4 regions of the Rhizobium sp. ZW T2_16 genome follow, and region 2 is predicted to be linked to each of the others. Evidence: predicted binding sites of a transcription regulator. Region 2 holds the regulator's gene; each other region holds the start of a gene.
What was found. The regulator LexA, encoded in region 2, represses DNA repair genes until DNA is damaged. The targets are predictions, from matches to a motif close to TGTTCNNNNTGTGTTCNG.
Positions count from the first base shown of each region.

Region 1: a site for LexA is predicted at 5,725-5,742, ahead of ACI3K0_RS19465 (ImuA family protein). Genes of this name have one in related genera too.
Region 3: a site for LexA is predicted at 2,678-2,695, ahead of ACI3K0_RS11555 (2'-5' RNA ligase family protein). Genes of this name have one in related genera too.
Region 4: a site for LexA is predicted at 5,284-5,301, ahead of radA (DNA repair protein RadA). Genes of this name have one in related genera too.

Region 1 covers NZ_JBJDRG010000008.1:100,325-107,976, reverse strand. The annotation lists gene ACI3K0_RS19475 (error-prone DNA polymerase) at 1-3,326, opposite strand, end outside; gene ACI3K0_RS19470 (Y-family DNA polymerase) at 3,326-4,813, opposite strand; gene ACI3K0_RS19465 (ImuA family protein) at 4,785-5,702, opposite strand; gene ACI3K0_RS19460 (metallopeptidase family protein) at 5,875-6,312, shown strand; gene ACI3K0_RS19455 (DUF1737 domain-containing protein) at 6,324-6,530, opposite strand; gene ACI3K0_RS19450 (HpcH/HpaI aldolase/citrate lyase family protein) at 6,527-7,420, opposite strand; gene ACI3K0_RS19445 (hypothetical protein) at 7,527-7,652, shown strand, end outside.
Region 2 covers NZ_JBJDRG010000001.1:239,035-246,686, forward strand. The annotation lists gene kdsA (3-deoxy-8-phosphooctulonate synthase) at 1-573, opposite strand, end outside; gene ACI3K0_RS01155 (VOC family protein) at 578-1,450, opposite strand; gene lexA (transcriptional repressor LexA) at 1,649-2,362, shown strand; gene ACI3K0_RS01165 (ComEC/Rec2 family competence protein) at 2,343-4,913, opposite strand; gene gltA (citrate synthase) at 5,188-6,477, shown strand; gene lpxB (lipid-A-disaccharide synthase) at 6,577-7,652, opposite strand, start outside.
Region 3 covers NZ_JBJDRG010000003.1:331,986-339,637, forward strand. The annotation lists gene guaA (glutamine-hydrolyzing GMP synthase) at 1-1,121, shown strand, start outside; gene ACI3K0_RS11545 (YqaA family protein) at 1,406-1,999, shown strand; gene ACI3K0_RS11550 (methylated-DNA--[protein]-cysteine S-methyltransferase) at 2,014-2,568, opposite strand; gene ACI3K0_RS11555 (2'-5' RNA ligase family protein) at 2,895-3,512, shown strand; gene ACI3K0_RS11560 (hypothetical protein) at 3,523-3,687, opposite strand; gene ACI3K0_RS11565 (ArsC family reductase) at 3,894-4,247, shown strand; gene ybaK (Cys-tRNA(Pro) deacylase) at 4,250-4,723, shown strand; gene ACI3K0_RS11575 (aminopeptidase) at 4,803-6,056, shown strand; gene ACI3K0_RS11580 (cyclase family protein) at 6,255-7,187, shown strand; gene ACI3K0_RS11585 (ParA family protein) at 7,339-7,652, shown strand, end outside.
Region 4 covers NZ_JBJDRG010000002.1:609,823-617,474, reverse strand. The annotation lists gene rplI (50S ribosomal protein L9) at 1-446, shown strand, start outside; gene ACI3K0_RS08595 (replicative DNA helicase) at 755-2,257, shown strand; gene ACI3K0_RS08590 (energy-coupling factor ABC transporter permease) at 2,310-2,987, opposite strand; cobalamin riboswitch at 3,021-3,216, opposite strand; gene ACI3K0_RS08585 (ClbS/DfsB family four-helix bundle protein) at 3,315-3,827, opposite strand; gene alr (alanine racemase) at 4,062-5,234, shown strand; gene radA (DNA repair protein RadA) at 5,339-6,754, shown strand; gene ACI3K0_RS08570 (CvpA family protein) at 6,869-7,456, shown strand; gene purF (amidophosphoribosyltransferase) at 7,595-7,652, shown strand, end outside.

The DNA of each region.
Region 1 (7,652 bases), on a different contig from region 2:
GCCTTGGGTTTCCACGATCCACCGCCGGAATTGATAGCCTCATCGGATTTTGGGTCTCCGAAACGTCTGGCTTCCTTCTGCAGCAGGCCCAGCATCGGCGTCATATCCTCGATATGTTCGACGACCGTATGAATGACCCCGCTCTGGCTTTGCAGCCTCCCCCGGATCTTCACCAATCGTGCGCCCATGACCACGGAACGATATTTTTCAAAAGTCTTCGGCCAGACAATCGCATTGGCAACACCCGTTTCATCTTCGAGCGTGATGAAGATTACACCTTTTGCCGATCCCGGGCGCTGTCTCACCAGCACGATGCCGCCGATCGTTACCCGCTGGCCATTTTGGATGTTGAGAAGATCAACGCTTGGCACAATGCCCATAGAGCGGAATTCCTCGCGCAGGAAGGAGACCGGATGAGCTTTGAGGGAAAGTGACAGATGACGATAATCTTCGATCACCTCTTCTCCCGGTAGCATCAAGGGCAAGTGAGCCTGAGGCTCCGGTCGAAGATCCGCAGGCCCGGCTATCTCAAACAAGTTAGAATTGTTGAGAGCGGCTTTCACATCCAGCCCCCTCACCGCCCATAATGCCTGACGGCGGCTCAAGCCGATCGAACCGAAACCATCGGCATTGGCAAGCCGCTCGAGGCTGGCCTTATCCAGTCCGGACCGGAGCCAGAGGTCATGAACGCTCCGGTAACCCTCATCGCGATTGGTAGTGAGCTTGTCGCGCATGTCATCTTCGCTCAAACCTTTGACCTGGCGAAAGCCGAGCCTTATTCCGTAGCGGGTCTTGATGACATCCCGCATGCTTGCATGACGCAGGTTTACCCTGGCCGGATCAAATGGTACCGCTTCCAGAGTGTAGTCCCATTCCGAGTGATTGATATCGACCGGAAAAACGCTCACGCCATGTTCACGCGCATCCCGGATCAGCTGCGCCGGGGCATAGAAGCCCATGGGCTGTGAATTCAGCAAAGCTGCACAGAAGACATCCGGATAATAGGTCTTGATCCACGAAGATGCATAGACGAGGAGAGCGAAGGATGCTGCATGACTTTCCGGAAATCCGTATTCGGCAAACCCCTTGATTTGCTCAAAGCACTGCTTCGCGAACTCCTCCCTGTAATCGTTTTTTCGCATGCCCGCGATAAAATCGCGTTCGAATTCACTGACACGTCCCGAACGTTTGAAGGTCGCCATTGATCGACGTAGCTGGTCAGCCTTCTCCGGCGGAAAACCGGCTGCCTTGATGGCGATTTGCATAGCCTGTTCCTGAAAGAGCGGCACGCCCAGCGTCCGTTCCAGAACCTCTTTCAACTCAGGTCGCTCATAGGGGATTTCTTTGCCGGCATTCCTCATCTCTCGGCGCTTCAGGTAAGGATGAACCATGTTACCCTGAATAGGACCGGGTCGAACGATCGCAACCTCGACGACAAGATCGTAGAATTTTTCGGGCCTGAGCCTGGGCAGCATGCTCATCTGCGCCCGGCTTTCGATCTGAAAGACACCGATCGTATCGGCCCTGCAGATCATTCGGTAAACATTTGGATCTTCGCCTTTTTGCAGAAGGCCCGCCAACGTTTCTTCACGATCGTAATGGTACTGCAAAAGCTCGAAAGCTTTTTTCAAACAGGTCAGCATGCCCAGTGCCAAGACATCGATCTTCAGAAGCTTCAGCGTATCGAGATCGTCCTTATCCCATTCGATCATGTAGCGGCCCGGCATTGCCGTTTTCATGATCGGCACCACCTCGTCGAGCCTGTCGCGGGTAATGAGAAAACCGCCGACATGCTGGGTCAGATGTCGCGGGAAGCCCATCAGTTCCCGTGCATGGGCAATGACCTTCTTCGTCAGGGGATCTTTGACATCGAGACCGGCTACCTTGGCGTCCCGCTCCGATAGCCCGTCCTCCGACCAGCCCCAGACCGTACTCGAAAGTGCGGCCTGAACATCTTCCGACAATCCGAAGGCCTTGGCGACCTCGCGGCCGGCCATTCTGGTCCGGTAACTCGTCACCGCAGCGGTCAGCCCGGCATGACGATAACCGTAATGGCTGTAGATATACTGGATGACCTCTTCGCGCCGACCATGCTCGAAGTCGACATCGATATCCGGCGGCTCGTTCCGCTCGGTTGAAATGAAGCGTTCAAAAAGCAGGGAAGTGATAGTCGGGTCAACTTCCGTGATCTCCAGACAGTAACAGACCGTGGAATTGGCGGCAGACCCCCGCCCCTGACACAGGATTTTCAGCTCATAACGCGCATGCCACACGATATGGCGGACAGTCAGGAAATAGGGTTCGTATTTCATCTCCTTGATGAGATCGAGTTCGTAACGGATCTGCCCGGAAACCTTTTCCGGTATCTTCTGCCCGTAACGGCGCGTTGCGCCCTCCCATGTCAGCCGCTCGAGCGTTTCCGAAACGGTTTCTCCCGGCACGCTTTCGTCAGGATAATTATGCTCCAGTGCCTTGAGTGAGAAACTAAGCTGGCCGAAAAATATAGCCGTGTTCTCCACCGCATCCGGATAGGCATGGAAGAGCCGCGCCATCTCGTATGCCGGCTTGAGATGCCGATCTCCATGCGGAGCAAGCCGAAAGCCCGCTTCCTGTATCGTCACATGATGACGAATTGCGGTCACCACATCCGCCAACGAGCGCCGATAGGAGAGGCTAAAGATCGGGAGGTTTGTCGCAATCAGCGGCACGCGGTTTTGCCGCGCGATCCGGGAAAAGGCAGCAAAAACGAAGGGATCGCGCCCGTCATAGGTTGGCGACAAAGCAAGGTAGATATTCTTGCGGAATCTTTTCCGATACGAACCAAGCCGCTCATCGAGATCCGCCAGATAGACCTTGTCTTCGGCGCGGGAAAAATCCGGCACGACCGCCAGCATCATCTCGTCACACCATTCCAGAAGATCCCATTCTTCCAGAATGCAGGCCCCCTTCTGCGCTCTCAGATTGCCGGTACTGAGGAGCCGGCAAAGATTGGCCCAGCCCTTCCGGTTCTTCGGATAGGCAAGAATATCCGGCGTAGCGTCTGCAAAACCTAGCCTGGTGCCGGGTTGAAACCGGCAGGGTTCGATGGCTTCGTCCTCAGCAACATCCCTGCCCTTTTCTTTCTGCCGCTCGAAAACTGCGGTCAGCTCCTTGAACTGGTTATAGGCTCGCACCACGCCGGCAACGGAATTGCGATCGGCAATTCCCAATCCGGAAAGGCCAAGCACGCTGGCGGACACGATCATCTCTTCAGGCCTCGCCGCCCCTTCAAGAAAGGAGAAATTCGTCTTGGCGCCGATCTCGAAAAATCTGGGTTCATCATCCATCATGCGAAGACCCCATGGATACGCCATGTCGGAGGCGGATCATCCCCGTAACGACCAAGCCGAAAAACCCAGAAAAGCCGTCCCAATTCGCTTTCGAGACGAAAATAATCGCGCTCCTTTGCGTTCTCGTCGTCGATCCACCATTCCGGTGAGATCCGCTCCGGCCCCTCGGCTCGGGTGACAATGTGCATCACATGCCGCCAGCGGAATTGCTGCGGCGGACCATCCGGGACAAGAGCGGCAAAAGCTTCGACCGGCTCTGGACTGCGCAAAAGCCGCAAGGGACGATCGGCCCGCGGCAGGAATTGCAGGTTTTCGCTGCACTGAGGCTGCCTTTCCAGTTCTGCAATCGCCGGAAGGAAGATTTCGGCACGTTCCGGAATGTGGCTTTGTTGATGCTGATAGACTTGGAGACAACCTGCGCCGAACCGGGCGGAAACCCTGTCGATGAAATCCGCAAGCGATGTCTCCCGCCACTCCTCTCCTGAAAAATCCGCTTGAAGCGCATCGAAAACATCATGTTGCAACACGTTGAGGCGCAACAGTTCGAAGCCGAAACCTGCATCCAGATCGTCATGAATGGCATTGAGGCGCTCTGAAAACAGGCCGGAAATCCGCTTCGGATCTCTCAACGGGCGCGAAGCGCCTGCCGAAATCCGAAACACGCGCCCGTCGACGCGGAAGAGAACAAGTTCGAACACCTTGCCGCCGGCACCGCGATTTTCCAGGCGCAATTTGAGAGAGGATGCAATCTCGGCTGTCATCCCGAGAATATCCTCCTCCGTCTGGATCGGCTCACCCAACCGGCGCTCGGCGGAAAGCGGCGCCACCGGGCGTCGTGGCGATATAGCTTCCTCGTTCGTTCCAAGTGCCTGATCGAGCCGCATCAGCAACTGCGCACCAAACCGGCGGGCAAGCGGCGCCCTTGGCATGGACATAAGATTTGCAACGCGTTTCAGACCAAGCTTCAAAAGTGAAGCAACCGTTTTTTCATCGAGACGAAGCGCGTGCACGGGCAAGGCGCCCAGCGCGGACGCCATACCCTCCCTTGCGATCACTCCGCCGTGCCCAAACCGGCTGATCGCGCTGGACAGGCCCGGCGTGCTCGAAATCGATTCACGCACGTCGAAACCCATCTGAAAAAGCCGGGCAAGAATATCTCGAAGGATCGCATCCTCTCCTCCGAAAAGATGGGTGCAGCCGGTAATATCGAGGAAGAGCCCGTCCTTTCCGTCCAGGGCAACAAGCGGTGTGTAACGATCGCACCAATCGGCAATCGCTTCCAGAAGGGCAAAATCGGCTCTTTCATCCTCGTCGAAGACATCGATGTCTGGATACATGGCCCGCGCTTCGGCAAGCCCCTGCCCTCGCTTCAGGCTGCGTGTCCGCGCCACTTCATCGATTGCAACCAGCCGCAATGCGTTATCGCGCCTGCCGGCACAGATGATCGGAGGATGGTCAGGACGCTCTTTCGAACGCCACGACATCCCCCAGAGCTTTCTGGCGATCCTGTCGGTCGGCAGATACCGAAAGTGAAGCGCCAGAATGCGCTGGCCACTTGTGGAAAGAAGATTTGCCTGGATTTCGGGCGAGTTGAAATTGGCGGTCATGAAGGTTCCACTCCAGACGAAAGCTGAGAGGGGCCGGATTTCGGCTCTTCTCCAGGGTGATGTTGAAAACTGGATGCCCGATGCTGCCGCTAAGCATGCTGCCATCCGAGAGGGGTCGCTCCAGAGCCGGAGCCGGCTCGACAAGAAGACGCACGGAAGCACTGCTGGCCTCCTCGCCCCCTGCATGCCGCAACAGGAAAAGCGGCCGCCCTGCCGCCTTTGCCCGGAGACTGAGCCTTCGGCTTTCAGCCAAGCCAAAGGATTTGGGATTTGCATGAACTTCAAGGATCGTCGCTATAAACGCCTTGCTTTCAAGCGCGCCTTCCGCAAGCCACAGGGCATCCTCCAGCCTGCGAGGCGATGCATGAAATATCGTCCGGGAATCGATGCCGAACTGCTTGATGCCTCTGGCATAAGGAATACCCATTTCGCCAGCGGTAAACCCGTCGGCAATCCATAACATCGGACCTGTAGGGGCTTTGCGCGCCTTCATCAGCCCGACAAGCGAAAGGGAAAAACCGGTTGCCGCGCCGGCATCGGAGAATGATCCGGAACGGATTTCGGTAATGCAATCGAGCGGCAGACCGCCGCTCAGCGCATCATCGAGAACCGGGATCCCGAAGAACAATCGCTCTTCAACACTCGATTGGGCGGCAAAATTCTCCATCTTCGCCGCCGCCATTGCCGGCAGGCTTCTGCCTTCCAATCTGGCGATCTGTTCGCGCAGGGCAAATAACTTCTCCTGCGCCGCGGCTGTATGGGCCATGGCGTCAGCTCTCCATCTTAAATGTTCACTTTATGTTCTTATAGATTCCAGAGCCCGGCAGGAGAGTCAATCATCACCGGACAGGAATCTTTTCCTCATTTGCTATAGCGATGATTCTTATCTCGAAAAAAAGGATCATCGGCCTTATATGTCTCTCACAAAGGGAGAACCAATGGCTCGCATTGACCAAACAGACGACTGGCAGGATCGCCATGCGCCAACGATAAGCACGTTCGAGTCGCTTGCGATCGATGCCTATGGTCATCTTCCGGAAGAATTCAGGGCCCTCACCACCAATCTCACCATTGAGATCGAAGATTTCCCGGACGATGACGTTTTCGAGGACATGGCGCTGGAAACGCCGTTCGATTTGCTTGGCCTTTTCGAAGGGCGTGGAATTTCCGAACGGTTTACCGTGGAAACGGGAGAGCTTCCAAACCGGATCCGGCTCTACCGCCGCCCGATCCTGGACTACTGGGCTGAAAACGAGGAAACCCTGGGTGATATCATCACCCATGTGCTGATCCATGAAATCGGCCACCACTTCGGTCTGAGCGACGAAGACATGGAGCGGATCGAGGCCAGCGCCGAGAATGCCACCCAGCGCTGACCCGCGGCATCCTATTGTTCGCCGAGCTTTATATCCGGATGATAATCCTTGCCCTCTACGGTCTTCGTCACCGCCTGACCGCACTGCATGATCCCCGTTGCAGCGTTGAAGGCATAGGTCGGCGAACCGTAAAGTTCCCATCCCTTGTTCAGGGCAGCCGTTACCTTGTGGCAGAATGAGGCATCGTCCGGAGCGGTCAGCAGTCGATAAAGTTTCATTGGGACTTCTTTCTTGCAAAAATCATGGCGGCCTGCGCCAGAAGTGTCTTAGCCTCCTCGAAGTGAAGGCGCTCGATCATTTTTCCATCAAGGTTGATAACGTTGAGGCCTTGCGCCTCCGGCCTTTCGAAAGCCGAAACGATCGCCTCCGCTTGGGCGATGGCCTGCGGATCCGGCCCGAAATGCCGGTTGGCAATGTCGATCTGCGCCGGGTGAATGAGCATTTTTCCTGAAAAGCCCATTGCCCTGCCCTGCGCACATTCGGTGGCAAAACCGGCATCGTCCCTGAAATCGTTGAACACGCTGTCGATCACATCGACGCCATAGGCACGGCCGGCAAGCACGATCTGCATCAGCCATGGCACGAGATAAGCCCGCCCCGGCTGAGGCAGAACCCCGGTCTCCTTACGCAGGTCATTCGAGCCGACCACAAGACATTTCGGGCCGTTCTCGGCCACCGCAATCGACGCGGCATTCAGAACACCTTTCGGGGTCTCGATCATCGCCCACAAAGCGATCGATCTCGCCGGAGCAAACCGGGTAAGCATATCGCCCACCGCAGCGATTTCGTCGGTATGTTCGACCTTGGGAAGAGCAACCGCATCCGGCAGGATCTGCGCAACCAGTTTCAGATCATCCTCCCCGAACCCGCTTTCGAGCGGATTGATGCGGACGATCCGTTCCTGTTGCGACTGGCATTGTTGCGAGAAAGCATTCGCGAGATTGTCGCGTGCTTCCGCCTTTTTCTCGGGCGCAACGGAATCTTCGAGGTCGTAGATCACGCCATCGCAATCAAGGCCCGGCGCTTTTTCCAAGGCACGCTTATTGTCGGCAGGAACGCTGAGAAGCGAACGACGAACCGGCGCAATATGATTTTTCAAGAACTCCATCGCCTTCTTTTGCCAATATTTTGCGATCCCGGCAATCAAACCCGCATGAGCCTCTTGCAAGCCGGGATGACAAGGCCCACATTTTCACACGAAGAAAGGTTTGGACATGCAAAACATTCGGTCCTTTTTCGTTATCGTCACGGCAATTGCCCTCCTCGCTGCAGCAGCTCTTTTGACTGCATCGCTGACGATTGCATTCATGGGAACGCTTGCCATTCTTTCCATAGGAAAG
Region 2 (7,652 bases):
CAACGAACGCATGTCGGAGACGAGCGTGTTGTAACCGAAGGAGGCGCCGCGTTCGCACAGCATCACGTTAGGATTACCGCTCTCGGTAAATTTCGCCTGGACGTTCTTCATGTCCCAGGGGGCCAGGAACTGGCCTTTCTTGACGTTGATCGCCCGGCCGGTCTTGGCGGCTGCGACCAGAAGATCGGTCTGACGCGACAGAAAGGCCGGGATCTGCAGGATGTCGACGGTTGGCGCAACAAGCCCGCACTGCTCTTCCGTATGGATGTCGCTCAGGACCGGGAAGCCGAATTCCTTCTTCAGGTCGGCAAAAATCTCCATCGCATTTTCAAGTCCGATGCCGCGCTTGCCGGAGATCGACGTACGGTTGGCCTTGTCAAAGGAGGACTTGTAGACCAGCCCGATGCCGAGCTTGCCGCAGAGCTCGCTCATCGTGCCGGCGATCATGAAGGCATGATCACGGCTTTCCATCTGGCAAGGCCCCGCGATCAGCGAAAGCCGGCCTGCATTGGAGAATACGACCTTTTTGTCGCCTTCGCCGACCGAAACTTCTGAATTGGGGGAGACTGCCATTCTACTATTCCTCGAAGCCGAACAAAACGCCTTGGCCGGGCGACGGCGACACGAGAACGCGACCATCCCGGCGAATGAATGCGACGTCATTAGCAGCAAGGATGATCTCTGTCACGGCCAGATCAAGACTGCGAAAGATCACGGCCTCCCCTACCAACCCGGCTGCCACCCCTTCGATAGGAAGACCGAAGTCATGCGCAATTTGCTCGCGCCTGAGAACGCGCACGGCTCCCGTTTCAGCCTGGAACACCAGTCCACCTTCAACTTCGATACCCGGCGCTCGCAGCACATTGTCAAAAAAGGCAACCGAAGCATGCGGATCATCACTTGCCAAAATGACTTCCTTCAAACCGGCAACCGAATTGGCATGGATACGCAATTCAGCCATATCCTGAGGGAAAGATACCAGCCGCTGGCAGGAGAAAGTAAAGAAATCAGCCGCACCATCCATCGCGGCAAAAGCAAGCTGGAAACGAGCTTCGACCTCGTCACCGTCCGGAGACTTTACAGCTCTGCCGAATTCGAGGGGCTCACCGCCGGAAATTCCGGCCGCGACATAATGCCGATGATCGTTCGACGCGTCTTCACTGGAGACCACGATGGCCGACAAGCCTTCACGTCCGCGGCGACCGCGATAAGCCAGATCGCGCTCGACAAAGACATTGCCTTTCTTGGCATGAGCCCCCGCCTTGCGCCTGTCCGCAACAGCCAGTGGCTCCAGATAGGTACCGTCTTCAAAAAAAACACAGGCATTGGCCGTACCGAAGGGATGCACGCCGTCAGGCGCGACAGTGAAACCCAAAGACGACAGCCGCTCGCGTGCCTTGCCGAGATTTCCAACAGGCAAAACGAGATGATCGATATTCCTAGCAGTCACACATGTCCCCCAGACTTCTGATCCGCTAGGCGTAGATTGGGCAGACCGCCGGGGAGCGCAAGTAGATTCCGACTGAGAACGTCATTCGGCATCCAAGAAACTGATTATATTGTCACGAAAATTTAAGGACTTGCGGAACACATATGGAACATATAGTGTTCGTTCTGCATTTGTTTCAAATCTGAAGGTGCGCCTCACATGCTGACTCGCAAGCAACAGGAACTGCTTTTGTTCATTCACGAACGGATGAAGGAGTCGGGCGTACCTCCGTCTTTCGATGAAATGAAGGACGCTCTCGACCTTGCGTCGAAGTCGGGCATCCATCGGCTCATCACGGCACTTGAAGAGCGCGGTTTCATTCGCCGTCTCCCCAACAGAGCGCGCGCACTCGAGGTCATCAAGCTTCCCGAAGCCTATGTTCCCACGCTGCAGCCGAAACGCGGTTTTTCACCGAGCGTGATCGAGGGAAGCCTTGGCAAGAAGCCGGCGACGCCTGCTGCCCCGCCTGTCTCCGCCAATGACAGCGCGTCTGCAAGCGTGCCGGTCATGGGCCGCATCGCCGCCGGCGTACCGATCTCGGCAATTCAGAATAATACCCACGACATTTCCGTCCCCGTAGAGATGTTGGGATCCGGCGAGCATTATGCGCTTGAAGTCAAGGGCGACTCGATGATCGAGGCCGGAATTCTGGATGGCGACACCGTCATCATTCGCAACGGCAACACCGCCAATCCGGGCGATATCGTCGTTGCACTCGTGGATGATGAAGAGGCCACACTCAAGCGCTTCCGCCGCAAGGGTGGCTCGATTGCGCTGGAAGCGGCAAACCCGGCTTACGAGACACGAATTTTTCCACCGGATCGGGTCAAGGTCCAGGGCAGGCTCGTCGGCCTCATTCGCCGTTATCACTGACACCGGAATTGTTGCCAACATCAGTTGGCGCTTCTGATCGATAATCCGTTCCTGCTTGATCTGAGACAGCAAACTGCGCCTCAAGACGGCCACTCGATTTTGGTTTGGAAATCCATTCCGGCAGATACGGGTCATAGAGATTGCGTCGCCAGTCGTATTGGCGATGAATGGTCCATGGGCGAACCGTGCCAGCCATTGCTGTCGTGACACTCCATTTTCCGGCTGCCGCCGCCCCGGAAAGATCGATTTCAATTGACCCTGTCTTGCGCAGGCTGGCGCCGCTCAGCATCGGGGTACCAGACCGACAGGAATGGAAACGCGCACGCGGCGCGATAACAAGGCCGGCAACGTCGCAAGCCGCTCCGGCATAACGGCCATCATCAACAACAACGACCAAAACACCTTCCGGTGACATGAATGCGCACCAGGCCTTGAGCTGACATGAGAATCTGACACTCCCTGCCTCCTTCATCAGTCGCTGCGCTTCGATCAGAACGTGTTCCGGAAGTCTTTCACTGGAAGAACCCGGCATATTTTTTAGAATTTCACTTTCCAACATCTCCGGCATAGCCAGCACTGGAAGCTGTCGCGCATACATCCACTGCCCATAGACGAACTCGGAGGGACGTTTCCTGTTGGCGGCAGCACGTTCTGCATCTCGATAAGCAACGAGGTTCCCATCTTCAGCGATGAGAAGACTTGATTGGGCGTGTTGCACCCCCACCCAGAACAGGGCCGCAGCGGTAAACAGGAAAGGTAAGCCCGAATAGCGAAGCCGTGTCCTGAGGAGCGTCAGTAGCAGAAAACCGCAGACCCCAAGCGGCAAAAACCAGGGGTGCTGTTCTCCGACGACAATGTCCCCGCCCCATCCCGCTACATGCTTCGCGATCAAGATGACCCATTCGAGGCTCCAGGCCATGATCCCGATGAAGGGAGCATCGAGGCCGAAGGGCATCAACAACATCGCAGCAAGCCCGGCCGGCATCACCAGGAAGCTGATGATCGGCATGGCAGCCAGGTTCGCGGCAAGCCCATAGGTGGCGACGCGATGGAAATGCTCGACGGAAAACATCGTCGTCGCAAGACTACCAATCAGCGATGTCGCGATAATGCCGGCGATAAAGCGCCAGCCAACGGCAGCCAATGTCACCAGAGGATGACGGATGGGAAATCGCTCCCGCTCTTCCGTTTCAGGGCGTCGCGACCAGGCCGCATAACCGGCCACGAGCGCAACCGTGGCAGCAAACGACATCTGGAAACTTGGCCCCAGAATTTCCGAAGGCGTCCAGATGAGGATGATCAGCGCAGACAAGGCTACATTTCGCAAACTTATCGAGGGCCGGTCCAAAAGCACGGCAACAAGTATCACCGCCATCATGATATAGGCGCGCTGGGCGGATACACCGAAGCCCGATACCAGATAATAGGCCGTAACCATTGCAAGCGCCCCGCCGGCGGCAATCTTCTTGATTGGCAGGGCCTGTGCGAGGCCAGGGAAAAGAGCAAAGACGCTACGCAATCCCACGAAGAAAATCCCGGCGGCAAGCGCCATATTCAATCCGGAAATGGCAACGATGTGAGCGAGGCCGGAGACCCGTAGCGCCTCGACTGTATCTTCGGAAATTGCCCGTCTCTCATCGGTGACAATGGCGGCGGCGAAGGCACCGGCATCACCCGGCGCAATCTCGCGAATACGATTGCCGATCTGCCTGCGCAGATCGAAGAGCCAGCGTAAGGCGAGCTGTGGCCAGCCGGTCGCCACATCCGACCCTCCAGCCTGCTGCGGAGCGCTATAGAAATACCCCACCGCACCAATGCCATCGAAATATGCCGAGAAGGCAAAGTCGTGCAGACCGGGCAAGGCCGGCCCGGAAGGCGGTGACAGCCTTGCGCGTCCGGAAATAGCTGCCCCGTTGTCAAACGGCTGATGCTGCGCCCTTGCCAGCAGCGAAACCCGGACAGGCGGGCGCCGAAGAATGGGGTTTGCTGTCTGTCGCACAGCCACGATATAACGCAGTCGCCCGGGACCGGCAGCCTCACTACGCTCGACAACGCCCATGACATCCGTTGTTACCGGTGAATCGAGAATGACCGTCGATTGCCGCCACGCTTCGATCTCGGCCAGCGCCATGCCACAAAAGCCCAGACACGCAAATGTGAAAAAGACACGCGCGCAACCATCTCTTGTTATCAACGCCAGAGCCGCCAGCACGGCAAGAGCAAGGAACGGCACCCATGCCAACGGCTCCACCGGGCTGAGGAACCACACTGCCGAACCGATGCCAATTGCAACAGGCATGAACAGAAAGCCGTGACCATGGAGGCGCTCCTCGCGGAGCGAAATTGAAAGAAATGCTCGCGCCTCCGCGAATGGCGCACCAATTCGCCTTCCGTAAGAAACCGGCGCTATCGCTGCAGTATATCGATGGGCTGCAGTTCTGATGGCCAAATCATCAGGCGCCGGTTGAAAATGCGATATCGGCTCGGCAGCAGCATTAGAGCGCCGGCTCAACGTTTTGGTATCTATCTTCTCGAAACCTTCAGCCCGCATTGAACCAGCCTGCCCCGATCATAAAATACAACCTGAGCGTTCTTTTTGAGTGCGTCAACCTGACGCATATGGGCTTGCCACCAGAACCGATTTTCTGATTGCAACAAGGGGTTGGCCACAGGGTCAAATGTCGATGCCCAATATCGTATCGCGCTGCACAATTTGCCGTCAGAACAGCTTGGCATCTGCTAAAGGATCATATAGCTAAACGTGGAACGCTTAATGCTTATGGCGCTTTTGAGGCGTCATGCCGCCAACCGGTTGGAGGATCAGAATGACGGAAACAAGCGCAACTCTCGCTCTCGGTGACAAGAAGGTCGACCTGTCGGTCAAGTCCGGTACGATCGGTCCTGACGTTATCGATATCGGCGCGCTCTATAAACATACCGGGGCCTTCACCTACGACCCCGGGTTTACCTCGACCGCTTCGTGTGAATCGAAAATCACCTATATCGACGGCGACGAAGGCGTGCTTCTTCATCGCGGCTATCCGATCGAGCAGCTTGCCGAACAGGGTGACTTCCTCGAAACCTGCTATTTGCTTCTTTACGGGGAACTGCCGACCGCAGCTCAGAAGAAGGACTTCGATCATCGCGTGACGCACCACACCATGGTGCACGAGCAGATGAGCCGCTTCTTCACCGGTTTCCGCCGCGATGCGCATCCGATGGCCGTCATGTGTGGCTGCGTCGGCGCTCTGTCGGCCTTCTATCATGACTCGACCGATATCACCGATCCGCACCAGCGCATGGTCGCTTCGCTGCGCATGATCGCCAAGATGCCGACGATAGCGGCCATGGCCTACAAGTACCATATCGGCCAGCCGTTCGTATATCCGCAGAACCACCTCGACTATTCGTCGAACTTCCTGCGCATGTGCTTTGCCGTTCCTTGCGAAGAGTACAAGGTGAATCCGGTTCTGGCCCGTGCCATGGACCGCATCTTCATTCTGCATGCCGACCATGAGCAGAACGCTTCCACATCGACGGTTCGCCTTGCCGGTTCTTCCGGTGCAAATCCGTTTGCCTGTATCGCCGCCGGCATTGCCTGCCTGTGGGGTCCAGCGCACGGTGGTGCCAACGAAGCAGCGCTCAACATGCTTCAGGAAATCGGTTCGGTCGACAAGATCCCGGAATACATCGCACGCGCCAAGGATAAGAACGATCCGTTCCGCCTGATGGGCTTCGGTCACCGCGTCTACAAGAACTACGACCCGCGCGCCAAGATCATGCAGAAGACCACGCATGAGGTTCTGGCCGAACTCGGTCACAAGGACGACCCGCTCCTGCAGGTTGCCATGGAACTCGAAAAGATCGCGCTCACGGACGAATACTTCATCGAGAAGAAGCTCTATCCGAACATCGACTTCTATTCGGGTATCACGCTGAAGGCGATGGGCTTCCCCACCACCATGTTCACCGTGCTCTTCGCACTCGCCCGCACCGTCGGCTGGATCGCCCAATGGGCCGAGATGATCGAAGATCCGCAGCAGCGTATCGGCCGCCCGCGCCAGCTCTACACGGGCGAAGCCAAGCGTGACTACCTGCCGATTTCGAAGCGCTAAGCGCCATCTGGATAAAAACAAAAAACCCGGTCGTATGACCGGGTTTTTTATTGGACGAAGAGACCTTCATCGGCAGCTCCACACGAACAGCCGGTGAAGCTAGCTGCGGTTCAATAGATCCAGGACAGCTGTCGCGGCCGCCTCGCCCGGAGGAACCGGCACCTGCAGCCGCTGCCATGCGAGATCAAATCCTTCCAGCATTGCCCGGCGCTGTACGGTATCGTTCGACAGCCGCTCCGACCAACGGCACAGGCTGCCGGGTCGAACCACCTCGTTGATATACTCTGGCACGACGGGATAATCGGCGATGAGGTTGGGCAAGGCTCCTGTCCAGATCTTGATCCGACCCGCGAGCAGCTTGATCAGCCAATCCGTCTTGTAAGCGGAAACGACCGGAACGGTCGCAAGACCAAGTTCAAGGATGACCGTACCGGAGGCTGCCATCGCAGTATCGGCCTCGATGAAGGCACCCCACTTCGCCTCGGCACCCGAAACCACCTCCACGGCAACCGGAAGACTGGCAGCGATTTCCCGCACCAGCGCTTCACTACGCGGAACGGTCGGCAGCAGAAAACGCGTGGCCCCGTTACGCTCCGAAAACTCCTTTGCCGCCTCACCGAAGACAGGCAAAAGGCTTTTGATTTCCGCGGACCGGGAGCCGGGCAAAAGCAGGATCGTTTTTTTCTCGCTGACCGCCTTGGTCGGTCGCGCCGCTCGTTGGCGCCGGACCTCAAGAAGGTCCGGATCATTGGTCAGACGATGACCAACGAAAATCGTCTCCGGTCCGCCAAGCCTTTGCATCGCCTCCGGTTCGAACGGCAGGACTGCAAGCACGCGATCGACATAAGCGAGCATTGCCTTGGCTCGATATTCTTTCCATGCCCACACGCTCGGGCAGACATAGTTGACGATCGGCAGCCGTGGTAGTGCCACCCTCACCTTCTTCGCCACGCGATGTGTAAAGTCCGGGCTGTCGATGATGACGAGCACATCCGGCCTCGCCGCAATTACCGCACTTGCCGTCTGGTTGATGCGCTTGATCAGGTTCGGCAACCTGGACAGAACCTGCGTCAAGCCCATGATCGACAGCTCGGAAAAGTCGAAAAGCGAACGCAGACCCTGCGCCGCCAGCGCATCTCCGCCCACGCCGACGAGTTCCACCGGCCCATCATGAG
Region 3 (7,652 bases), on a different contig from region 2:
CGACCTCCGAGAACGCTCCGTTCGCCATCGCTGCCGACGAGAGCCGCCACTATTATACGACCATGTTCCACCCAGAAGTGGTACATACACCGGATGGCGCCAAGCTGCTTTCCAACTTCGTGCACAAGATCGTCGGCCTGAAGTCCGACTGGACCATGGCTGCCTACCGCGCCGAAATGATCCGCAAGATCAAGGATCAGGTTGGCAATGAGCGCGTCATCTGCGGCCTGTCCGGCGGCGTGGACTCGTCGGTCGCGGCGATCCTCATCCATGAGGCGATCGGCGACCAGCTGACCTGCATCTATGTCGATCACGGCCTAATGCGTCAGGGCGAGACCGAACAGGTCGTCGGCATGTTCCGCGACCATTACAACATCCCGCTCGTGGCTGTTGATGCATCCGACATGTTCCTGACCCAGCTTGCCGGCGAAAACGACCCGGAAGTGAAGCGCAAGACGATCGGCCGCCTGTTCATCGAAGTGTTCGAAGCGGAAGCAGCCAAGATCGCAGCCGATGGCAAGGGCGAACCGCGCTTCCTCGCGCAGGGCACGCTCTACCCGGACGTCATCGAAAGCGTTTCCTTCTCGGGCGGCCCTTCGGTGACGATCAAGAGCCACCACAATGTCGGCGGCCTGCCCGAGCGCATGAACATGCAGCTCGTCGAACCGCTGCGCGAACTGTTCAAGGACGAAGTCCGCGCCCTTGGCCGCGAACTCGGCCTGCCGGAGAGCTTCATCGGTCGCCACCCCTTCCCGGGTCCGGGCCTCGCCATCCGCTGCCCGGGCGGCGTGACCAAGGAGAAGCTCGACATCCTGCGCAAGGCAGATGCGATCTATCTCGACGAAATCCGCAAGGCCGGTCTCTACGACACGATCTGGCAGGCTTTTGCCGTACTGCTGCCGGTGCAGACCGTCGGTGTCATGGGCGACTATCGCACCTATGATTTCGTCTGCGCACTGCGCGCCGTCACCTCGGTCGACGGCATGACGGCGGATTTCTATCCCTACGACATGAACTTCCTCGGCCGCGCGGCAACCCGCATCATCAACGAGGTCCGCGGCATCAACCGCGTCGTCTACGACGTGACGAGCAAGCCGCCCGGCACGATCGAGTGGGAATAAGAGATTGAAATATTGTCGGCGCGCTATGAAGACATGGCGTGCCGATCATCTATCTTGCCTCGCGGTTTCCGAATGAAGGCGATAATTTCAGGCAGTTGGATGCCGAGACGAGCTTGGCTTGTCGCCAAATTCCCAAAAGAAAGACCGTTCAGGTAACGATCAGCTTCACGGTGTAGGGTTGCGCTTCAGCCGCATCTGTGGATCGATAGGGCAGACAAACAACCGAGCTCTCCCACGGTATCTTTCATCACCTTCGGATTTCCCCCCAAGCTCTGGATTTCACAATGCTCAAACGCCTCTATGACTGGACGATGGCGCTCAGTGCGCGCAAATCCGCGGAAGTCTGGCTTGCGGTCATCGCCTTTGTCGAAAGCTCGATCTTTCTCGTGCCGGCGGACGTGCTTTTCCTGCCCATGGCGCTGGCCCGGCCGGAGCGTGCATGGCGTTATGCGCTGATCGCGACGGTCTTCTCGGTTCTCGGCGGTATTGCGGGCTGGTGGATCGGTTCATTTGCCTTCGATGCCATTGCCATGCCGATCCTCGAATTCTGGGGCAAGCTCGATACTTTCAACGAGCTGAGGGCCGGCATCACTTTCGAGACGATCCTGCTGATGCTGGTGACCTCCGGTTTTGCGCATCTGCCGCCTATCAAGGTGGTGACGATCCTTTCCGGTGCGGTGCATGTAAACATCTGGCTATTCATCATGTCGGCGCTCGTCACGCGCGGAGCACGCTTCTTCCTCCTGGCTTGGCTGTTGCGCCGCTACGGCGAGGGCATTCGCCACTTCATCGAGAAGCGTCTTGGCAAGATTGCGATGATCGGTGCTTCTGTGCTGATCGTCGCCTTCACGGGGTACAAGCTTCTTCTGGCGCACTGAGCGTCGGCAAAAGTTCAAAAGAGGGATTGCTGTGCCGGCTCCGGCGGCGTGAAACGCACACCCTCAAGCTCGAGCATACGCTGTTTCGAGGTCGATCCACCAGGGGCTGAAAAACCGCCGAGCTTGCCGCCGGCGGCCAGTACCCGGTGGCAAGGTATGATCAGCGCCACCGGATTTTTCGCCATGGCCTGGCCAACATCACGCGCAGCCTCCGGCCCAAGGCCGAGTTCCTTGGCGATCGTGCCATAGGTGCTCGTATGACCCCAGCCGATGCGGCGGGCTGCGGCATAGATATTCCTGAAGACCTCATCCTGGCCTTCAAGATCGAGGCGGATCTCGGAGAAATCAATCCGCTCGCCAGCGAAATACCGTTTCACCAGCGCGATCGTCTCTCCAATCTCCACGGGCGGTGGCGATTTTTGACCGTCACCGATCCGGCGCAGGAGAAGGTTCTCGGTCGACAACTCGCTGCTTGTCGGTAGCTGAAAACGGGTGATACCGGCAACATTCCACGCAATGCCGCAGAAGCCGCCAGCGGTTTCGAAGATCGCATATCGATGTCCGGACATGAGCTCACTCCGTTCGTGTGATTTCCCCTGTCAGAATCCTATGTCATGAACAGGCAATCAACCCGTTTCTTGCACCAGAAGATTTGTGATCGCCTAGATCGCTTGCCTACGTTCTCTTTTTGTTCTTTATTGTCAATTGAATTCTCTTATACTGCGTCATCCGCATGATCCCGCGTTGATGAATAATGGGAGGTGCAGAGTTGCCATACCACCAGCCATGCCTGCCGCTGACAGGCAATGTTCCTGGGAAAAACCGATCCGGACAACCGCACTTCGCGCCTCGGTGGAGAAGTGAACTCTTTTTCGTACTGAAACCGCCGCCCTCCTTGGCCGAGGAGATATACAAGGCGGCTTGCGAGCATGCGCATGGTCGCACCAACCGCCAACGTCACCCGGCGCATTTGCTGCATGTGAGCCTGCTGTTGATGGACGAATTTGACAAGCCGCCCTACGATCTCATTCCCCGGATCGAAACTGCAATCGGATCGATCAGGGCATGCCCGCTTACAGTGACTTTGGACGCATGTGCTATCTACGGAGGCGGACGGCATCTGGCGCTGACAAGTGCGGCGAGGAATACCGATATTCAGGCATTCGTGCGGATGCTTCATGGCGCGCTCAGCCGGCATAACCTGCCACGCCAGGCATTTCGCACACCTTCACCTCACGTTACCATCATCTATGGCTACGGGCGCAAGGAGGTTCTGAATATTGGGAAATCATTTACATGGCAGGCGCGCGAATTTGCGCTTGTCTACAGCCACAAGGGCGAAACACGCCATGAGCCATTTGGATGCTGGCGTTTTAACGCCGACGCTCCACCATATGCCAGGCCGGCAAGCCAATTATCGCTTTTGGATGAACCAATCACCGGCGGCGACCGAAACCCCGCTCTCACAACAAAGGCCGCCATGCGAAATGACGGCCCGCGAGAAACGAGGTGATATTAGGCAATTAGCCGATGCGGTCGAAAGCCTTGGGATCGATACCGAGAATGGTCAGATCGCTATTCTTCGGACGACGATGGTTTTCAACGGCAGCCGAAGCAGAAACTGCAGCGCCGAAAATTGCGAAGGCGCGGCTGATACGGCTACCACGGTTTTTGTTCTGGGCGTACATGACATCAACTCCTTTTCTGTCGGCTAATATATGCGCCCAAGACTTCATCTTCACAACGCATACGCGCACAGATCAGCCATGCGAACTTGGCATGCCACTATTTGATCTGCCTCATTGGCTTGCATTCTGCGATGTGGTGTTGTTATCGCTTCGCTGACCAGTCCGGCATCGCGTGATGCGGGCAAAGGGGACAAAAGGACGGCGAAATGGCGATCACCATCTACGGCATCAAGAACTGCGACACGATGAAGAAGGCGCGGACATGGCTGGACCAGAAGGGTGTGAGCTATGCATTCCACGACTACAAGGCCTCGGGTATCGATCGCGACCATTTGCAAGCATGGGTCGATAAAGCCGGATGGGAAACGGTGCTGAACCGCGCCGGCACGACCTTCAAGAAACTCGGTGAGGCCGATCGCCAGAATATCGATCAGGCAAAGGCGATCGAGTTGATGCTGGCGCAGCCGTCGATGATCAAGCGGCCGGTGCTGGAAGCGGATGGAAAGCTGCTGATCGGCTTCAAGCCCGAGATTTACGAAAACGCTTTTCCGGGCGCCTGAGAATGTCGAAGACCACACGCGCAACCCAAACCCTCGACAAGCTGAAAATCGCCTATACGATCGTTTCCTACGACTATGATCCCAATGCCGACCGGATCGGATTGCAGGCGGCGGAGGCGATCGGGGAAGAGCCGAAACGCGTGTTGAAGACACTGATGGCCGAACTTGATGGCAAGCCTATCTGTGTCGTGGTGCCGTCCGATCATGAAGTGTCGATGAAAAAGCTCGCCTCGGCCTTTGGCGGAAAATCCGCCCATATGATGAAGCCGGCCGATGCGGAACGCTTGACGGGTTACCATGTCGGCGGCATCAGCCCGCTTGGCCAGAAGAAGCTCGTACCGACGGCGATCGAAATCACCGCACTGGACGAGCCCTACATCTTCATCAACGGTGGGCAGCGCGGGCTGCAGATACGCCTAGTGCCCGCCGATGCGAAAGAGGCGTTGAAGGCGATCGCCGCTCCGCTGATTGCCTGACGACCGCATGTCCAAGACTTCAATTTTGCCCCAAAGCTCTCTAAGTCTAGCCTCACACGAATAATCGAGAGGCTGAGCCATGACCATCGTCCCGAACATCCAGACATCCATCGATCCGATCAAGCTTGAGAAGCTTGGCGAAGTCGCAGTGAAGGTGGGGCTTGGGTTGGAAAAGGGGCAGGACCTCGTCATCACCGCGCCGATCGCCGCGCTGCCGCTAGTTCGGTTCATCACCAAACACGCCTATATGGCAGGTGCGGGCATCGTTTCGGCCTTCTATTCCGACGAGGAAACGACGCTGGCTCGTTATCAGCATGCACCTGATGCCAGCTTCGACAAGGCCTCCGGCTGGCTCTACGAGGGCATGGCCAAGGCTTATGAGAACGGTGCCGCGCGGCTTGCAATCGCCGGCGACAATCCGATGCTGCTTTCCGGGCAAGATCCGGCCAAAGTTGCCCGCGCCAACAAGGCCAATTCCATCGCCTACAAGCCGGCACTCGAAAAGATCGCCAATTTCGACATCAACTGGAACATCGTTTCCTATCCCAATCCCTCTTGGGCACGTCAGGTTTTTCCGGATCTGCCGGAAGATGCTGCCGTTGCCAAGCTGGCTGAAGCGATCTTCGCCGCCTCGCGCGTCAACGTCGCAGATCCGGTAGCAGCCTGGGCGGAGCATAATGCAAACCTTAGGAAGCGTTCGACCTGGCTGAATGGTGAGCGTTTTGCGGCGCTGCATTTCACCGGTCCCGGCACCGACCTGACCGTTGGCCTGGCAGATGGCCATGAATGGCATGGCGGCGCGTCCACGGCGAAGAACGGGATTACCTGCAACCCGAATATCCCGACCGAAGAAGTCTTCACCACGCCGCATGCGCTTAAGGTTGAGGGCCATGTATCGAGCACCAAGCCGCTCTCGCATCAAGGTACGCTGATCGACAATATCCGGGTGCGGTTCGAAGGCGGCCGCATTGTCGAGGCGAAAGCTTCGAAGGGCGAGGAAGTGTTGAACAAGGTGCTGGATACGGATAAAGGTGCACGCCGGCTCGGCGAAGTGGCACTGGTGCCGCATTCGTCGCCGATCTCGGCAAGCGGCATCCTTTTCTACAACACGCTGTTCGACGAAAATGCCTCGTGCCACATCGCGCTCGGCCAGTGCTACTCGAAATGTTTCCTCAACGGCGCTTCGTTGACGCCTGATGAGATCAACGCGCAGGGCGGCAATTCCTCGCTCATCCATATCGACTGGATGATCGGTTCCGACAAGGTCGATATCGACGGCATCCGGCCGGACGGCTCCAAGGTTCCGGTTATGCGCAAGGGTGAATGGGCCTAATCGGCCCCTTGCCAGTCAAAACAGCGGCGCAGCACATCTGTGCGGCGCCGGCATCATGTTGGGCAGGATTTTTTCGGCTTCTGTCGTCCCTTCGGCATAACATCTGTTGCCGGCTCACATTCTTTGCGATGAAATCCCGGCGGGTGCTTTCTGCGACCCGCCAAAAGCTGGCTGATCTCTTTCACGAAGGAATACAGCATGCAGATTTTTCCGCATAAGACGATCCTCCCGATATTGCTTGCCGCCCTGTCCTTTTCACCCGCCCTGGCGGAGGAACAAGGCTTGTGGAAAGTTTATAATGACAGCCTGAAAGGCGCCAAATACGTCGATCTGACCCATACGATCACGCCGAACATTCCGGTCTGGGCCGGTTTCGGCAAACCGAGCTTCGGCCAAGCCGCCGCCGGCACCGATCTTGAGGGTTATGCCAAGAAGGGCGAAACCTTTACCTTCGAAAAACACGGCTTTGCCGCTTCCACCTACAATCTGACGACCGACCAGCTCGGCACTCAACTCGATCCTCCGGCGCATTGGGCACCAGAATATGCGGCGATCGATGAGCTGCCTGCGACCTATGCCATACGGCCGCTGGTGGTCATCAACATCGAGGACAAGGTGAATACGGATGCCGGTTATCATCTGCAGGTCTCCGATATCACCGATTTCGAGGCGAAACATGGCCTGATACCGGAAGGTTCGGTGGTCTTCGTCCGCTCCGGCTGGTCGAAAACATGGCCCGATCCGGCTCTTTCGACAGCTCGTCCATTCCCGGGCGTGGGGCTGGAGGCACTGAAATTCCTGCATAACGAGCGCAAGATCCTGTTTCACGGGCATGAACCACTCGACACCGACACGACGCCCAATCTGGAAGGCGAATACTGGCTGATGCACAACGGATATGCCCAGGCGGAGGGCGTCGCCAATCTGGACAAGGTGCCGGAAACGGGCGCACTCGTCGCGATCGGGTATCCGAAATTCGGCGGCGGCGTGGGCGGCTATGCGCGCTACATCGCCATTTGCCCACCCGATTGGCCCCATGGCATGACGATCGGTTCAATCCCCGAAGCCCCGCTGCAGAAGTTCGACAAGCCGCTGCATTTCGATGAGCAGGCCGGCATGCGCGTGCGCTGATGTACCTGATCTCCAGCGCCGCGCTTCCTTCACCAGCGCGGCGCAAGCTTATTCGTCAAGCATCCGCAAATCATCACGACGGAAGCGGATAAGAACAGGCCAAGAAACATGGCTTTCCTCTGTGGTGTTCATATGAACCGGAGGGTTGTGAATGCCAGTGATTACATTTGCGAATACGAAAGGCGGCGCCGGCAAGACCACGATGGCGCTTGTTGTGGCCGGGGAGTTGGCAAAGCGAGGTTTTCGCGTTGCCATGCTGGACGCTGATCCGCAGCAGTGGGTTTCCCGCTGGATGGTGCGGATGGCGAAGGTGCCGAAATTCTCGATCATCGCCGATATCGACGCCGACAATATCGAAAAGACGATCAAGGACCTGAAGAAACGTAACGATTATGTGGTGGTGGACCTGCCCGGCGGCGTCACACCGTTGCTCGCCAAGGGGCTGGGGCTTTCCGACCACGTTTT
Region 4 (7,652 bases), on a different contig from region 2:
AGAAGCGCTTCGAAAACGAGCGCGCAACGCTCGAAGCTCGTAACCTCGAGCGCAAGGGCGAAGCCCAGACGGTTGCCGACGCACTCGCCGGCAAGACCTTCGTCATCGTTCGTTCGGCTGGCGAAACCGGTCAGCTCTACGGTTCTGTTGCTGCTCGCGACGTGATGGACGCACTGGCTGCAGAAGGCTTTAACGTCGGCCGCAACCAGGTCGACCTGAACCACCCGATCAAGGCAATCGGCCTGCACGAAGTAACGCTCCACCTGCATTCGGAAGTCGAGATCCAGATCTCGGTCAACGTTGCCCGTTCGGCCGAAGAAGCAGAACGTCAGGCACAGGGCGAAAGCCTCACCTCCGCTGACGCCATCTACGGCGTTGACGAAGACGCACTGCGCCCGGAAGACTTCTTCGATCCGGAAGCTGACCGCGACGGCGACGAAGAATAATAGACCTCTCGCAGATTCGTCTGCGACAGCGCCCGGCCTCACGAAGGCCGGGCGTTTTTTTGTCTCTTTTTGCGGGTAAGATAGCGTTTGCTCCGGTGAGTCGCGGCCTGTTCGCACCACTCCTGCGACGTCGGCCCGAATGAGGCACAGTCAACCGGATTTGTCGCTTCATTACGTTTTTTGTTTCGCGTAAATGACGCCCGCTGTGGATATCTGTGGGTAACATCCGAAGGCAAAATGCACGGTTTCGGTGCGGTCCAGTTATCACTAGAACCGAGGCCTTGAACGGACAGGACGGGTAGAAGATCATGAACGAAGTTCCGCGCAACATGGGGTCGCTCAGCAACAAGGATGCAGCGCCGCACTATCGCGAGGCGCCGAACAATATCGAGGCGGAACAGGCGCTGCTCGGCGCGATCCTGGTCAACAACGACGCCTATTACCGCGTCTCGGATTTCTTGAAGCCGCCGCATCTCTACGAACCGCTGCATCGCAAGATTTACGAGGTTGCCGGCGACATCATCCGCATGGGCAAGACTGCCAACCCGATCACGCTGAAGACCTTTCTTCCGGCCGATGACAAGGTGGGTGACCTGACTGTTGCGCAGTATCTCGCACGTCTTGCCGCCGATGCCGTCTCTATCATCAATGCGGAAGACTACGGTCGGGCGATCTACGACCTGGCGCTTCGCCGGGCGCTGATCACCATTGGCGAAGATGTCGTCAACATCGCCTATGATGCGCCGCTCGACATGCCGCCGCAAAGCCAGATCGAGGATACCGAACGCCGCCTTTTCGAACTGGCGGAAACCGGCCGTTACGACGGCGGCTTCCAGTCGTTCAACGATGCTGTTGCGATCGCCATCGACATGGCGGGCCAGGCTTTCGAGCGTGACGGCCAGCTCTCTGGTATCTCAACCGGCATCATGTCGCTCGACGGCAAGATGGGCGGCTTGCAGCGCTCCGACTTGATCGTGCTCGCAGGACGCCCCGGTATGGGCAAGACCTCGCTTGCCACCAATATCGCCTACAACATCGCCGCGGCTTACGAGCAGGAAATCGCCCCCGATGGCTCGTTCAAGGCCAAGAATGGCGGCGTCGTCGGCTTTTACTCGCTCGAAATGTCGTCCGAACAGCTGGCCACCCGTATCATCTCCGAGCAGACGGAAGTTTCGTCGTCAAAGATCCGTCGCGGTGACATTACCGAGGCCGATTTCGAAAAGCTGGTCGCCTGTAGCCAAATGATGCAGAAGGTGCCGCTGTTTATCGACCAGACCGGTGGTATCTCGATCGCCCAGCTATCGGCGCGCGCCCGCCGCCTGAAGCGCCAGCGCGGCCTCGATTGCCTGGTGGTCGACTATATCCAGCTGATGACCGGTTCGGGCAAGTCGGGTGAAAACCGCGTGCAGGAAATCACCCAGATCACCACGGGTCTGAAGGCGCTCGGCAAGGAACTCAACGTGCCGATCATCGCGCTGTCACAGCTATCGCGCGGTGTCGAAAGCCGTGAAGACAAACGCCCGCAGCTTTCCGACCTTCGCGAATCAGGCTCGATCGAGCAGGATGCCGACGTCGTGCTCTTCGTGTTCCGTGAGGAATATTATGTAAAGAACATGGAGCCCCGCGACTTGGCCGATCCGAAATACCCGGAATGGGAAGCACATATGGAGCGCGTCAAGGGTACGGCCGACGTCATCATCGCCAAGCAGCGTCACGGACCGACTGGCACGGTCAAGCTCGCCTTCCAGTCCGAATTCACGCGCTTTGCGGACCTCGCCGAGCCGAGCTTCACGCAATACGAAGAACCGTGATCGAACAGCCTCGCCGGCAGTACACCGGCGAGGCTGAGAGTCGCGGGCTAACTCAGGCCGCGTTGTAAAGCCGTCGCGTAACGAAGCCTGAACCGTTCAGAGCATTCAGGGTCTTGGCGATGGCAAGTACGGCCAGGTCCGCCAGCGGCTCGATCAGCACGATCGACATATAGGCAATACCGAACGTGCCGATCGCCACAAGATTTTCGCTTGCGAAACCGGCACCATAAAAGGCCCAGAAAGCCACCCAGGCGACGACACCGGCCTGATAGGCGGTCGATAGCTGGAGCGCCTGCCTATAGGTGAGATCGACATAGGCCGTGCCTGGCGAAATGATACGATCCGCCAGCGCTTTCACCGCAAACAACGGCACCAGCAGCGTCGTGACGTTCATTCCAAACTGCGGCAGGTCGGCCGGCGCAAAGAACAGTCCCTGTATCGCCAGACCAAGCGCCAGCCCGATTGCCGCCGGTGCTGCGCCGAACAGCAGGAACAATGTCGATCCGAGAATGAAATGCACCTCGGACACGCCGACCGCATAATGCGGCAGAAGTTCGAAGAAGGAAAAGACTGCTACAGCGGTGATGGCCGTACGCGCGGCCAATGATGCGAGACCCTGTTGCCGGATCGTGTCTCGCGCCAACTTCAACGTGAAAAGTCCCGCCCCTGCTGCAGTGGCGTAGCTCAGAATGATTTTGGCCCCGTCTACGAGGCCCGGTTCGATATGCATATGTGCTCCTGTCCGTCACACCCGACGGTCGTTGATTGATAAGATACACACGGTCGGTCTCCTGACTCGCGGGTCGATGCCTTGTCGAACCTTCCCATGGCGCGAGGCCACAGTGGTGTTTCGCAAAGCTCGCCGCTCACAGTCGCGGGGGCGGTCGGGTTCAACAGATGCTGCCCTTGTTCCCATGCGGTCAACGGATGTCGGCCGCACCATGTGCGGGAATGGGGTAGCAATTTCCCGCAGAGGCAGCAAACAACCGCAGCCGAAATCGCACCAATCTACCGCTGTCATAGGGTCGCATGCAGCAAGAATGGGTCATCGGCGTTGCTACGCGCACTCCTGGGCCTTCAGCCATTTGCGAATGCGCGCTCTTGCATTGGCATAGGGCGACGCGGTGTTGAACTGGATCATGCGCCCCTTGGTCCACTTGCCGTACCAGCCTTTGCCGTAAAGCTCGTCATCTGACCGGTTGCTGATTGTCGAGACCAGTTGCTCTTTCACCGTCCTCAGTCGTTCCAACCGCTCGGGCCAGTCCAGTGCGTCATGGTCTGCATAGAATTTTTGGGCAAGCGGCCCCAGTTCGTTCCACTTGAACCCCATCTCCGGAAAATCGACCGCTTCACCCCGGTCATCCCGATCGAGCCATTTCAGCACCAGTTCGTTCCAGCCGATGAGGTATGCGACGAGATCCGCCGGGCTCATCATCGAGCCTGCCATGTGGCCCTGCATGGATGCCTCTCTCGCCCGGACCTTCGGAACGCTGGCAAGATCGTCCCAAAGCCTGTTGAAGGTCGTGGAGATCGCCGCAAGAAGTTCCTGCCTGGAACCGGGTACAGCCATGGAGCGCCTTCAGATGCTGTTCGAATACAGCATCTAAGCTACGCTTCTGTCCACAGGATATGAAGCCGTCCGGCTGTCGCAGCCGGACACCGACCCTAGGATTGCTGCACTATTATTGTGGTGTCAAAAGCCTGTACGGAGAACCTTATTCTTCACCCGCGGCCTTTTTCCAGCCGGCAAAAAGGTTAGGATCGGCCACTCCGCCTTTCAAAAGCATATTCAATTGAGACCGCCATGACAGAACAGACCGATTTTGACAGCGACGAAACCTATCCGGATGATTTCGATATCGCGCCCGTGAGATTGACGGTCGATCTCGGCGCACTTGTCGACAACTGGAAGGAAATGGCGCGCCGCTGTGGAAAGGCTTCAACCGCCGCAGTCGTCAAGGCGGATGCCTATGGTCTCGGGCTTGAGGATTGCGGTACCGCGCTCTATGAAGCCGGCGCACGGGATTTCTTCGTTGCCGCGGTGCAGGAAGGCGTAACCTTGCGCACCTACGCGCCGGATGCCCGCATCTACGTGCTTTCCGGCATATGGCCGGGCCAGGAACGGATGTTTTACGAAAACGATCTGGTCCCGGTGATCATCTCCGAGGAACAGCTGGCCTTCTGGATGTCGGTCACCGCCGAACATGGCGACCATCCTTGTGCGCTACATATCGATACCGGCTTCAACCGGCTCGGCCTTCCCGCGGAAGAAGCGATCGCCTTTGCCGAGGATGTCTCGCGGCCGGCAAGTTTCTCACCCGTTCTCGTCATGTCGCATCTTCACAGCGGCGATTCGCCGGCCTCTCCGCTCAACCGATCACAGCTTGAGTCTTTCCAACGGGTTGCTGCGGCTTTCGAAGGCGTTCCGACAAGTCTGTCTGCTTCCGCAGGCATCTTTCTCGGCCCGGAATATCACTTCGACCTCACCCGTCCCGGCATTGCCGCCTATGGCGGCGAGGCGGTCAACGGCATGAAGGCGCTTAAACCCGTGGCCAAGGCGGAGGCACGCATCATCCAGATCCGTGATGCGCCGTCCGGTTCGACCGTCAGCTACGGCGCCACCCATCAGCTGTCGCGCAACAGCAGGCTTGCCGTTGTGTCGGCCGGTTATGCCGACGGCTACCTGCGTTCGCTGTCAGGTTCCGGCGTACCGCTTCGGGCTGGAGGCGCACCCGGCGCTTTTGGCTTCATCGCCAACAGGCGCGTGCCCGTGATCGGCCGGGTCACGATGGATCTGACGATCTTCGACGTGACCGACGTACCCGAAAACGAAATCCGCACCGGTGACTATATCGAACTGTTCGGCCCGAACATCGCACTCGACGACACCGCACGCGCCGGCGGCACGATCGGTTACGAACTTCTGACCGCGCTCGGGCTGCGTTATGAACGGCGCTACATTTATCCGGACGATTGATATCACCGCCGTCTTGTCATCACCCGCCAGTTTCGCTTAAAAGGCCATTGGTTCCGCTTTTGTTCTTGCGGGTATCCGAGATATTCAAGGCGGCGATCAAATCTATGGCAAAAACCAAAACCCAATTCGTGTGCCAGAACTGCGGCACGGTGCATAGCCGCTGGGCCGGCAAGTGCGACGGCTGCGGCGAGTGGAACACGATCGTCGAGGAAGACCCGATGGGCGGCATCGGCGGCGGTCCCGGCAAGGCCCCGAAGAAGGGCCGTGCCGTTGCGTTGACCACGCTGTCGGGCGAAACCGAACAGGCACCGCGTATTTTCACCGGCATCTCCGAACTCGACCGCGCCACCGGTGGCGGTTTCGTGCGCGGCTCCGCCGTGCTGATTGGGGGCGACCCCGGCATCGGCAAGTCGACGCTGCTGATGCAGGCGGCAGCAGCACTTTCACGCCGCGGCCACCGGATCATCTATGTCTCGGGCGAAGAGGCGGTGGCCCAGGTGCGCCTGCGCGCCCAGCGCCTCGGTGCAGCGGATTCGGACGTGCTGCTTGCTGCGGAAACCAATGTGGAAGACATCCTTGCCACAATTTCCGAAGGCAAACGCCCCGATTTGGTGATCATCGATTCCATCCAGACGCTCTGGAGCGATACGGCAGATTCGGCCCCTGGCACCGTCACCCAGGTGCGCACCGGCGTGCAGGCAATGATCCGCTTTGCCAAGCAGACGGGTGCCGCCATGGTTCTCGTCGGGCATGTGACGAAGGAAGGCCAGATCGCCGGTCCGCGCGTCGTCGAGCACATGGTCGATGCCGTGCTTTATTTCGAGGGCGATCGCGGCCATCACTATCGCATCCTCAGAACGGTCAAGAACCGTTTCGGGCCGACCGACGAAATCGGCGTGTTCGAAATGTCCGATAACGGCTTGCGCGATGTTTCCAACCCGTCCGAACTGTTTCTCGGCGAGCGCAATGCCAAATCTCCGGGTGCCGCCGTCTTTGCCGGCATGGAAGGCACACGGCCGGTTCTGGTCGAGGTACAGGCGCTTGTAGCAGCCACTTCGCTCGGCACGCCGCGCCGCGCCGTGGTCGGCTGGGACAGTTCGCGTCTGGCAATGATCCTTGCCGTGCTCGAAGCCCATTGCGGGGTCAGGCTCGGCCAGCACGATGTCTATCTCAATGTCGCAGGCGGCTACCGCATTTCGGAACCGGCAGCCGACATGGCGATCGCATCGGCGCTCGTCTCCTCGCTTGCCGGCGCGGCTTTGCCTGCCGATTGTGTTTTCTTCGGCGAAATCAGCCTTTCAGGCGCCGTACGCCCGGTGTCGCAGACATCCCAGCGCCTGAAGGAAGCGGAAAAACTCGGCTTTGCCGGCGCCATGCTGCCTGCCACCTCGGCGGAACTGCCGAAGAACGGCAGCGCCCGCTGGACGATGATCGAGGACCTTCCCGATCTTGTCGCCCGCATTGCCGGATCCGCCAAGAAACTGGGGAAAGGCCATGAAAATGCCGGAGAAGATGATTGATCTTCCGTTAATGAGTTGGCTGATGTAAGACACTGCGCCCAATGCTGGAATGCCGGGCGAAAATGCCGGTTCCTCCGGCAGGTGTGGAACGGCAGGTTCTGGAGTAGAGTTTACATGCCCATTACGATCTTCGACGGTATTGTCATCGGCGTCACCCTGTTTTCTGCGGTGCTTGCCATGGTCCGCGGCTTTTCCCGCGAAGTGCTGTCGATCGCCAGCTGGGCCGGCTCGGTTGCCGCCGCCTATTATCTTTATCCGCTGGCTGTGCCTTATGCGGAAAAATACACGTCCGATCACCGTATCGCGATTGCCGCCTCTGCAGGCGTGATCTTTCTGATCGCGCTGATCGTGATCTCCTTCATCACCTCGCGGATTGCTGATTTCATCATCGACAGCCGCATCGGCGCGCTGGACCGTACGCTCGGCTTCCTCTTCGGGGCTGCCCGCGGCATCCTGCTACTCGTCATCGCAACGGCCTTCTGGAACTGGCTGGTGCCAGTCAAGGCGCAGCCGACCTGGGTGGTGGACGCCAAGTCGAAGCCTTTCCTCGATACGCTTGTCGGCCGTCTTGAAGCCGTATTGCCCGAGGATATCGAGCCGCAGATCCGCGCGCGCATCACCGGCAAGGAAGAAGCGCCGGCCGATGTTCAGCCCGGCCAGGAACTGCCGCCGGTAGGCGACGCACCTGCTACAAATAATTGACGCTGTGTTGCGCTTGATGCAGCGCAATTCGTCACCATTTGTGGTATGACTTGAATTCAGGTAGAGAGCGGGCTGGCACCGGGGACGAAAACTCCCCGGCCGGCCTTTCCATTTTAAGATCAAGGGCACAGGCTCACGATGGACCAGTCGGCTTCACAATCCTTCGACATCAACCACTCCAATGAGTGGGAAGACG